2 regions of the Pseudoramibacter faecis genome follow, and region 1 is predicted to be linked to the other one. Evidence: predicted binding sites of a transcription regulator. Region 1 holds the regulator's gene; the other holds the start of a gene.
The links. The regulator HrcA, encoded in region 1, represses chaperone genes, less so after heat shock. The targets are predictions, from matches to a motif close to TGTTAGCACTCNNNNNNNNNGAGTGCTAACA.
Positions count from the first base shown of each region.

Region 2: the regulator HrcA is predicted to act here: its motif matches at 2,923-2,953, upstream of htpG (molecular chaperone HtpG).

Region 1 is NZ_JAYFFI010000001.1:473,825-479,662, reverse strand. Features, by position in the region: gene V3C63_RS02330 (tyrosine-protein phosphatase) at 1-859, opposite strand, end outside; gene hemW (radical SAM family heme chaperone HemW) at 960-2,132, shown strand; gene hrcA (heat-inducible transcriptional repressor HrcA) at 2,287-3,330, shown strand; gene grpE (nucleotide exchange factor GrpE) at 3,373-3,927, shown strand; gene dnaK (molecular chaperone DnaK) at 4,002-5,838, shown strand, end outside.
Region 2 is NZ_JAYFFI010000006.1:20,231-26,068, reverse strand. Features, by position in the region: gene V3C63_RS06030 (amino acid ABC transporter permease) at 1-503, shown strand, start outside; gene V3C63_RS06025 (amino acid ABC transporter ATP-binding protein) at 496-1,224, shown strand; gene V3C63_RS06020 (HD domain-containing protein) at 1,326-1,952, shown strand; gene V3C63_RS06015 (SDR family NAD(P)-dependent oxidoreductase) at 1,949-2,719, opposite strand; gene htpG (molecular chaperone HtpG) at 3,005-4,945, shown strand; gene V3C63_RS06005 (barstar family protein) at 5,034-5,309, opposite strand; gene V3C63_RS06000 (radical SAM/SPASM domain-containing protein) at 5,575-5,838, shown strand, end outside.

The DNA of each region.
Region 1 (5,838 bases):
TCAGGTAGCGGTCGACATGGCCGAAGTGTTCGCGGATAAAATCGAGCTGGGACTTAAGCCAGGCCGGCCGAACGCCGAAGAAGTCCCGCAGCTTGGCCCGTTCCTCCGGCGCGGCCATGTTAAAGCCGGTGGCCATGATGGTGCCCAGACTTTCGTAGGCCCGCTCGAAGGTGAGGTTGCTCAGGGTGTAGTCGGAGAGGATTACGGACTCCGGCACGCCGCAGATCAAAAGGATCAGCGCCGTCATAAAGCCGGTGCGGTCTTTGCCGTTGGTGCAGTGATAAAGCAGCGGAAAGGCCGCGGGGTCTGTCATCAGATGGAGCACCCGGGCAAAATCCCGGGCTTTGTGTTCGACCTGGTAGCGGTAAATCTCCCGGAAGAAGCGGTCGATGGCGCCTGGATCGTCGAAGTCGATGTCCCGGGCGGAGACCGGGATGCCCTTCAGCACCGGCAGGTTGATGTAGTCCGCCGTGGCGGGCAGCCGATCGCGCTGTTCGCCCGCCCGGCCGGTGTCGCGGAAGTCAATCACGTGGCGCAGACCGATGGCCTCGAGGGCGGCGATGGCGTCGTCATTCCAATCTGAAAGCGCCTCGGCGCGAAATACCAGCCCCCAGCGCAGCTTTCGGCCGTCCCGGCCGGTGTAGCCGCCGATATCCCGGAAGTTGATGGTGGTCTCGGGCAGCAGGAAGCGGCGGTCGAGCTGCGACTCGTCGCAGAGAATCAGGTGTTCGGCGTCGTGATAATCGATGACCGGAACGGCAGATGGATGTGAGGCAGTTTTTTCTTTCTTTTGCTTCAGGCAGGCGAAGGCGGCGGCAAAGCCGAGGGCCGCGAGCCCGAAGCCGATCATTTTTTTCATGAGCGTTCTCCTTGGATGCGTTGCAATGTGCGGGTGTTTTCATTATTATAGCATAATGCACGCCGGATAATGGCGCCGGCGCGAAATTTTGGAGGTGGCCATGCAGAAGGATCGACAGGGAATCGGCGTTTATGTGCATATTCCCTTTTGCGTTAAGAAATGCCGCTATTGCGATTTTTGTTCGTCTCGGGAGGACGCGGCGGCCGTCGACCGGTATATCGACGCGCTCATCGCCGAAATTCGAGACGATGGCGCAGCGGCGGGAAAGCGGGTGGCAAGCCTTTATTTTGGCGGCGGCACCCCGTCCTTTGTGGACGCGGCGCAGATTGCCCGGGTGGCGGCGGCGCTGGAGGCGCGCTACGCTTTTTCCCTGCGGGATGCCGATATCGAGGCGACCATCGAGGTGAACCCCGCCTCGGCGGTGGGCGAAAAGCTTGCGGCCTATCGGGCGCTGGGCTTTAACCGGCTGTCCGTCGGCTGCCAGAGCACCGATAACAGACTGCTCGCGCTGATGGGGCGGGCGCACCGCGCGGCGGATTTTTTTGCCACGGTGGCGGCCGCGAAGGCCGCTGGGTTTGAGAATATCTCCGCCGACGTGATCTTCGGCCTGCCGGAGCAGCAGCTGGCCGACGTCGCGGCGACCATGCGGGATCTGTTTGCCCAGCCCTTGACCCATCTCTCGGCCTATAGCCTGATCGTCGAGCCGGGGACGGTGTTCGACCGTTTAGAGCGGGAAGGCCGGCTCGCGCTTCCTCAGGAGGCGGAGGAGCGCGCGATGTATGAAACGGTGCGCCGGATGGCAGCCGCCGCAGGCTTTGAACCCTACGAAATTTCCAACTTGGCCCGTCCGGGTTACGCGAGTCGGCACAACAGCCGGTACTGGACTTTCGAGCCCTATCGGGGCTATGGCCTCGGGGCGGCCTCCTTTTCGCGGCCGCTGGCCCTGCCTCTGGGGGACGGAGATGGCCGGCGCTTTGCAAACACATCGAACTTGGCGGCTTATTGTCTGGCGCCGGGCCGGGCGTTGGCGGAGGATCACCGGCTGTCTCTGGCCGAGGCCAAGGGCGATTTCATGTTTCTCGGGCTCCGGCGCACTGCGGGCGTGCGCGACGCGGTTTTTCAGCAACTTTTCGGCGTTTCCTTTTTTGAGGAGTACGACGCGGCCATCGCCAAGCTGCGGCGGCAGGGACTCGTCGAGGTGGCCGGCGATGCGCTGCGGCTGAGCCGCCGGGGATACGACTTGGCTAATCAGGTGTTTGTAGCCTTTGTGTGAGCCGGCTTAAATTAAACTGTAAATTTTTCAGAAAAAACGTCGGAAGGGGAAATTTACGTCGGATTCTTGTTGACAATTCAAAATCCCGGTGCTATATTAAACACAGATATTAGCACTCATGCAAAAAGAGTGCTAATAAAGAGGCGGTGATAAGATGAAGCCCAGAAAAAAGAAAATACTCACGGCGGTGATTCAGGAATACATCAATACGGCCGATCCGGTCGGCTCGCGGACCCTCTCCAAGCATCACGAGCTCGGGGTCAGCCCGGCGACCATCCGCAACGAGATGGCCGACCTGGAAGAGATGGGCTATTTGATTTCGCCTCACACCTCCGCCGGGCGCATCCCGACGCAGAAGGCCTATCGCTATTATGTGGACGAGATCATGCAGATCCGCAAGCTCGCGGAGAGCATGCGCCGGGACATTCACCGGGGGTATCTGACGGCCGGCCGGGAGATCGAACACGCCATTGTCCACACGGCCGATGCCCTGTCGACCCTCACCAACTATACCTCGGTGGTGCTGTCGCCTCGGGTTTCGCGGTTCAACTGCAAACATGTGCAGATCGTGCCGCTGATTCGCAACCGAGTGCTGATGGTGGTGGTCACGGTGGAAGGCATCGCCAAGAATGTGGAGATCACCCTTTCCCAGAATGTGGATAACGAAATGGCCCTGCACCTGTCCAACGCGCTTAACAGCATGCTCAAAAACATCGCACTGCAGGATTTCGGTACGGATATGGTGGACAGCATCGCCGATCTGACCCAGGCAGAGACGGCGGCCCTTCGCGAAATGCTTCCGGTCCTTCAGGAGACCCTCCTCGAGGAGGAAACCGAAGTCACGGCGACAGGGTTTAAGAATCTGCTCAACTACCCGGAATTTAACGACGTGGACAAAATCAAGAATCTGGTGGACGTGGTCGAGGCCAAGCCCCTTTTGGCGAAGGTGATGGTGAACGGCATCACCCACACCGGCGACGACCGCAATCAGATCATCCACATCTCCATCGGCGACGAGAACGACAATCAGCATCTGAAGGAATTTTCGATCATCACCTCGACTTACGAGATGAACGGCAGCCCGATGGGCGCCTTCGGCGTGATCGGTCCGACCCGGATGAATTATTCGCTGGTGTCCTCGGTGCTCGATGCCATTCGAGAGGAACTCAACGACAACATTAACAAGCTATTGGAATAACCGCGGCGATGACCGCGGCGCAAACACACAAAGGCAGGAATCATGGCAGAAGAAAAAGAACCATTAACACAGGAAGCCGAACCGACAACGCCGGAATCGACGGCTGACACCGAGCAGACGGCCCAGGCCGAAACGCCGGAAGCATCGCAGGAATCCCCCAAGGCAGACGCAGCTCAGGAAGAGAATTACAAAGATCAGCTGATGCGGCTGCGGGCGGATTTCGACAATTACAAAAAACGCACGAGCCGGGAAAAGGCCGACATCGCGGCCTACACCACCGAGGGACTGCTCAAGAAGCTCCTCCCAGTGGTCGACAATCTGGAACGGGCTCAGGCGGCGGCCGAATCGGACGAGGAGAGCCAGGTGGCCGAAGGAGTCCGGATGGTCTTTGACGAGCTGATGGGCGTGCTCAAAGAGGAAGGCCTCGAGGAAATCGAAGCCGAAGGCCAGCCCTTCGACCCGAATTTTCACCACGGCGTGGCGGTGGGGAGTGATCCCGAAGCGGACGATCAGGTGGTGTTGAGTGTCTTTCAGAAGGGCTATACCTACAAAGACCGGGTGGTGCGCGCCGCGATGGTGCAAATCAACCAGAAGTAAGCAAAAAATCCGGCGCTTTTCAGCGCGATTAATGATAAAAAATATCCATTTGAACAATTTCAGGAGGCAATAAAATGAGTAAAGAAAAAATTATCGGCATCGATTTAGGAACAACCAATTCTTGTGTAGCTGTGCTTGAAGGCGGCGATCCCGTCGTTATTCCGAATGCGGAAGGCGCCAGAACCACCCCGTCGGTCGTGCAGATCAAAGACGGCGAACGCCTGGTGGGGCAGGTGGCCAAGCGCGGCGCCATCTCCAATCCGGACGGCACCATCTCGTCCATCAAGCGCCACATGGGCTCGGATTACAAAGTCACCGTCGAAGGCAAGGAATACACCCCGCAGGAGATCTCCGCGATCATTCTGCAAAAGCTGAAGGCTGACGCCGAAGCCTACCTGGGTGAGGAAGTGAAAAAGGCCGTGATCACCGTGCCGGCCTACTTTAACGACGCCCAGCGCCAGGCCACCAAGGATGCCGGCAAGATCGCCGGTCTCGAGGTGGAACGCATCATCAACGAGCCGACGGCCGCATCGCTGGCCTATGGACTTGAAAAGGACGCGTCCCAGAAGATCATGGTCTTCGACCTGGGCGGCGGCACCTTTGACGTCTCCATCCTCGAACTGGGCGACGGCGTGTTTGAAGTTATGGCGACCTCTGGGAACAACCACCTCGGCGGCGACGATTTTGATAACAAGGTTATCGACTGGCTGGCCGACGAATTCAAGAAGGAAAACGGCGTCAACCTGAAGGCCGACAAGATGGCGCTCCAGCGTTTGAAGGAAGCGGCGGAAAAGGCCAAAATTGAACTGTCCTCCACGCTGAAGACCGAAATCAACCTGCCCTTTATCACCGCGACGGCGGAAGGGCCGAAGCATCTGCAGATGGATCTGTCCCGGGCCAAGTTTGACGAACTGACGGCCGATCTGGTGGACGCCACCCGCGGGCCGGTCAATCAAGCGCTGGCCGACGCCGAGATCTCCGGCGCCGATCTGGGCCGGGTGATTCTCGTCGGCGGCTCTTCGCGGATTCCGGCGGTGCAGGCCGCAGTGAAGGGCATCACCGGCAAGGATGCGGACAAATCCGTCAACCCGGACGAATGCGTTGCCGTCGGGGCAGCCATTCAGGCCGGGGTGCTCGCCGGCGAAGTCAACGACGTGCTGCTCCTCGATGTGACCCCGCTGTCTCTGGGGATTGAAACCCTCGGCGGCGTGAGCACCAAACTCATCGAACGCAACACCACGATCCCGACGAAAAAATCCCAGGTGTTTTCCACCGCGGCGGACAATCAGACGGCGGTCGACATCCACGTGCTCCAGGGCGAACGGGAAATGGCCAGAGACAACAAAACGCTGGGCCGCTTCCAGCTGACGGGCATTCCGGCGGCGCGCCGCGGGGTGCCGCAGATCGAGGTGACCTTCGACATCGACGCCAACGGCATTGTCAACGTGTCGGCCAAGGATTTGGGCACCGGCAAGGCGCAGAACATCGTCATCAAGTCCACCTCCAACATGAGCGAGGCCGATATCGACAAGGCCGTGAAGGAAGCGGAACAGCACGCGGCCGAAGACAAGAAGGAAAAGGAACTCATCGAGGCGCGCAACAACGCCGACTCCGCCGCCTATCAGGCCGAACAGTCCTTAAAAGACATCGGCGACAAGGCCACGGCCGACGAAAAGGCGAAGGTCGAAGCGGCGATTGCCGAGCTGCGGGAAAAGGCCCAGGGCGACGACCTCGAAGCCATCAAGACCGCGACCGACGCGCTGAATGAATCCCTTTATCCGATTGCGCAGAAGATGTATGCCGATGCGCAGGCGCAGCAGCAGGCCGGCCAGGAAGCGCCCCAGGGCGAAGGTCAGACACAAGGCGGCGGTGACGACGACGTGGAAGACGCCACCTATGAAGACGTCACGG
Region 2 (5,838 bases), on a different contig from region 1:
GGGCGATTGCGCGTGTGTACGTTGATATTATTCGGGGAACGCCAATTATCGTTCAGGCGTTTTTTATTTATTTTGGGGTGACCAGTGCGCTCAATATGCGCATGGAGCCCATGACAGCAGGGGTGATTACCCTGACGCTCAATGCAGGAGCCTATCTGGCGGAAATTTTTCGCGGTGGAATCCAGTCGGTCGATAAAGGCCAGATGGAAGCAGCCAGAAGCCTCGGCCTGCCCCACGGGATGGCCATGCGCAAAGTCATTTTGCCCCAGGCAATCCGCACGATGATTCCGGCCATTGTGAATCAGTGCATTATCACTTTAAAGGACAGCTCGATTCTTTCGGTGATCGGGATGGCAGAATTGACGCAAGTCGGGAAACTGATCATTGCCAATAATTTAGAATCCTTCAGAATGTGGCTGATCGTCGGCATTATGTATTTCATCATCATCATGATTTTGTCTTGGGTTTCCAAGCGCATCGAAAAGAGGTTGCAGAATGGCTAAGATTGAAATTAAAGATCTGAAAAAGCATTTTGATGATCTGGAGGTGCTTAAAAATATCGATATGACGGTGGAAGAGGGTGAAGTGGTTTGTGTGATCGGGCCTTCCGGCTCCGGAAAGAGCACCATGCTGCGCTGCATCAACGCGCTGGAAGATGCGACCGGCGGGACCATTGTCGTGGATGAACAGGAAATTACCAACCCGCAGGTGGATATCAACCAGGCCAGACGCAATATCGGCATGGTTTTCCAGCAGTTCAATCTTTTTCCGTTTATGACGGTTAAAAAGAACGTCACCTTTGCGCCGGTTTCTTTAAAGCTCATGAATCAGGAAGAGGCCGACAAGACCGCGGAAAAACTGCTCGAACGCGTTGGAATGCTCGACAAGGCCGACGCCTATCCGAAGCAATTGTCCGGCGGACAGCAGCAGCGCGTGGCCATTGCCCGGGCGCTGGCCATGAATCCGGATGTCATGCTCTTTGACGAACCGACTTCAGCCCTTGATCCGGAGATGGTCGGCGAAGTGCTTAACGTGATGAAAAAACTCGCCCAGGAGGGGATGACAATGGTCGTTGTGACCCACGAGATGGGTTTTGCTCGTGAAGTGGCGGACCGCGTGATCTTTATTGACGGGGGCGTGATTGTGGAAGAGGGCAAACCGGAAGATGTTTTTGGGAATCCGCAGAACGAACGAACACAAAATTTCCTGAATATGGTTCTCTAACGTGCATGGTGCGCAGGCACGATTCTGTTTTCGACAGCGCGGCTGTCGGAAGCGGAATTTTTTTATGCCTTGGGTAAAAAGAATCAAGAAGGCGGTGAAAAATGCAAAACTTAAAACAAACAGATGACCGGCTGCAGCAGCAAATGGATTTTGTATTGGCCATCGACCGGGAAAAGGCGATTCGGCGTCAAACCTGGCTTGCGGATGATTCCCGCCGAGAAACCGATGCGGAGCACGCCTGGCATCTGGCCATGATGGTGCTGGTGCTGAGCGAATACGCCGAAGAAGCGATCGATGTGACGCGGACCATGGCCATGGTGCTCTGTCACGATCTGGTGGAAATCGATGCCGGAGATACCTATGCCTACGACGAGGCGGCCAAGAAGACCCAGGCGGCTCGGGAGCAGGCGGCGGCCGACCGGCTTTTTCCGATCTTGCCGCCGGATCAAGGGCTTAAACTGCGCAGCCTGTGGGAAGAATTTGAAGCCTGGGAGACGCCGGAGGCTAAATTTGCCCACACCCTGGACTGCCTGCAGCCCACGCTGCTCAACCACGCGGTGGCCGGCAGGAGCTGGCGCCGACGAGGCGTGAGGCGCTCCCAGATTATGGCGCGCAACGCGCGCACGGCAGAAGGCTCCAAGACGCTTTGGAAATACGGTTACGCGCATTGGATCGCTCCCCACGTGGCGGACGGCAGCATTGTCGACGACCGGGAGCACACCCGCTAAATCACGTGGCGGAGCAGTTCCATCAGCGGCACCATGATAAAGTGGGGTACAAACTTGGCGACGAGCCGATGGATGGCGCAAACCGGTCCAGGGGTGGACACCCAGAGATTCAGCCGGCTGTCAACGAGGGCCCAGCGGGCGATGGTGTCGGCGCGGCTGGCGAGGAAAAAACGCCCGTAGCTGTGGCGGTCGTTCCCCTGCGCCCGGGGAATGAATCCCGTATCCTTGATCCAGTAGGGACAGACCGCGGTGACGTGAATGCCCGAGCACAGCAGCTCGTGGTGCAGGGTTTTGGTATAGCTTTGCAGAAAAGCCTTGGACGCGGCATAAACGCCGAGGCGGGGCATGGGCTGGAAAGCCGCGGTGGAGCAGATTTCGAGGATGCGGCTGCCCTTTTGCACATAGGGCAGGCAGGCGGCGGTGACGGCGACGGCGGCGCGGCAGTTCAGGTCAATCATATTGGTCTGCTCGGCGAGGGGAAGCTCGGCGGTTTTGGCGATTTTGCCGAAGCCCGCCGCACAGATCAGCACATCGACGGTTGGCCTTTCGGCAGCGAGGAGGGCCGCCAGCCGAGCGGTGGCGTCAGCGTCCGTCAAATCCATGGGGAGCGCTCGCACAGGTACCGCCGAGAGGGCGGAAAGGGCGTGCAGGTTGGCCTCGTTCCGGGCGATGGCCCAAATGGCATCGAGGGTGGTGTCGCGGCCCAGACGGCGGACAAAAGCCCGGCCCAAACCGCTGGATGCACCGGTAATGATCGCGATTTTCATAAAAACCTCCTTACTCAATAAAAGATCTTATTGTAACAAGCGCCTGATCCGGGCGCTTTTTTTATTATAGCACTGGAAGCCGGCGGTTGGACGGCATTAAAAAATCTGCCGGCTGAAAAGCTGAAAAAATGATAAACAAATTGGGCGATCGGCGAAAAAATTGGCAATCCGTATTGCTTTTTGGCGGTGAATAGCTATAATGGATTTAGCACTCAAAGAGAGAGATTGCTAATAAGCCGAGACAGTCGGCGGTCAAATCAATATAAAAGGAAAGTGAGTGGGACTATGGCCAAGAAAGCATTTCAGGCGGAATCCAAACGGCTTTTGGATCTGATGATTCATTCGATTTACACCAACAAGGAGATTTTCCTGCGGGAAATCATTTCCAACGCGAGCGACGCCATCGATAAGCGTTATTTTAAGGCGAGCAGCGCCGGGCAGACCGGGCTGAACCGCAATGACTACACGATCCGTGTGACGCCGGACAAGGACGCCCGGACGCTGACCATCGCAGACAACGGTATCGGCATGACCGCCGACGAACTGGAGGACAACCTCGGGGTGATCGCCCAGAGCGGCAGCTTTGAATTTAAAACCGAAAACGCTGAAGCGGACGGCACCGACGCGCTGGACATCATCGGGCAGTTCGGCGTGGGCTTTTATTCCGCATTCATGGTCAGCCAAAAGATCGCCGTGCTCACCAGGGCTGACGGCGCGGATCAGGCCTATCTCTGGGAATCGGAGGGAGTCGACGGCTACAGCATCGAGCCGGCGGAAAAGGAGGAAGTCGGAACGACCATTACCTTGCATCTGATGGATGACACCGACGACGAAAAATACGGCGAATATCTGGAAGAATGGCGCCTGCGCGATCTGATCAAGCGCTATTCAGACTATATTCGCTACCCGATCGTGATGAAGGTGGAAAAGCGGGAGCTGATCGAGGCCACCGAGGAAGAAAAGCAGCAGGACGATTACGAACCGCAATACAACGTGACTTATGAGGACGAAATCATCAACTCGATGGTGCCGATCTGGAAGCGCAAGAAATCGGATGTGACCACCGAAGAATACAACCAGTTCTATAAAGACAAATTCATGGACTGGGAAGACCCGCAGAAGATTATCACCACGAACGTTGAAGGGCTGCTGTCCTACAATGCGCTGCTCTTCATTCCGTCCCGGGTGCCCTATAATTTTTACGCTAAGGATTACAAGCGCGGCCTGCAGCTTTACTCCTCCGGCGTGCTGATCATGGACAAGTGCGAGGATCTGCTGCCGGATTACTTTGGCTTTGTGCATGGCCTGGTGGATTCCCAGGATCTGTCGCTCAACATTTCCCGGGAAATGCTCCAGCAGGACCGCCAGCTGAAGGCCATCGCCCAGCGCCTCGAAAAGAAAATTATCGCCGAGCTCAAGGATATGCAGCTCAAGGATCGGGAAGGCTACGAAAAATTCTTTAAGAACTTTGGCCTGCGCCTGAAATTCGGAATCTACGATCAGTTCGGCAGCAACAAGGATAAGCTTAAAGATTTGGTGATGTTCCACAGTTCGACGGAAGACAAGCCCGTGACCTTCAAGGAATACGCCGACCGGATGAAGGATGACCAGCAGTATATTTATTATGCGGCCGGAGAATCCATCGATAAGATCAAGAAGATGCCCCAGAACGAAATGCTCATGGACAAGGGCTACGAGGTGCTCTTTTGCACGGAAGAGGTGGATGAGTTCGCGCTGAAAGTGCTCCAGGAATACGACGGGAAGGCCTTTAAATCCACAGCGGAAGATGATCTCGGCATCGAAATGAGCGACGACGAAAAACAGGCGATCGAGGCGAAGACGAACGCTTCAAAAGCTTTGATGGAAGCCATTAAAGAAGCGCTGGGCGACAAGGTCGCGGAGGTGCGCCTGTCGGCTCGGCTCAAGAGCCATCCGGTGTGCTTTGCAGCCGGCGAGGGTCTTTCCATCGAAATGGAAAAGGTGCTGACGGAACAGGCCAAGGCCTTGGGGCAGCAGCCGGACGCCAATATGAAAGCGCAGAAGGTGCTTGAAATCAATGGCGACCACAAAGTGTTTGAAGGGCTTAAGCATGTCTTTGATGCCGACGACCAGGAGCGCCTGAAAGCCTATGCGGAATTGCTTTACGATCAGGCCTTGCTCATTGAGGGAATGCCCATCGAGGATCCGGTCGCTTTTTCTAATCGTATTTGTGAATTGATGCAGTAAGGGAATTTGGGATCGCGGACATAAAAAAGAGGATCACATTTTAATGTGGTCCTCTTTTTTGGCAGGTGCGGATCAAAGTCTGCACGCGTTAATCTTCATCTAATTCCAGGACGACCTTGTGATTGGCCCTGGCAGCGTCTTTAAAGGTCTGGAGCAGCAACTCTCCATATTGCCCCAGATTTTCGACAGCGGCATCCGGGTTGTTAAAATTGATGACGCTGGTTTTGCGGATAGCCATCAGTGCATCCCAAAGGGCGTCGAGATTTCTGCCATAGCTGTCTGGCAGTTCAAGGCGGTGGGCCAAGTGTTCGTGGGTTCGAGTTTTATCGGTCATCTTGCGACCTTCTAAGTTGTATTCACGCATAAGAAGCCTCCTGGTGGTGAAGTTTAAGTTTTCTGAATTGATAATAAATTATAGTTGAATTCTGTGAAAGTGTCAAGAATGAAGGCTTTGAGGCATTAAGAAAAGGAAAGTAACGGATGCGATTGCTTGCATTTGAAAATTTGTAGTGTTAAAATACAGAAACAATTAAAATTTTGGTAAAATTCATGCCAGAATGAATTGATTGTGCGGTATTATTTGAACGTGTTGAAATCATGGAATTATGTAATGAAAGAAGTGATGAATTATGGCAACATTTAAGTACAATCTTCAAAAATTTGGGATTGAACGAGTCGTTGGCTGGCTCGGCAAGAATCCGGAAAAGAATTTACCGAAAGTGATGAATTGGGTCGATAAATTTGCCCATGGCGAATTTGTCGGTCAGCGCAACGCGATCAGAGCGGCGATTAACGACCCGAACCATCCCTATCATTCTTTGGTGAACCGCGTGGTGACGATGGATAACAACGTTCTGAAAAAGGCTTTTGTGAATTTCTTCATGAATGCCAAC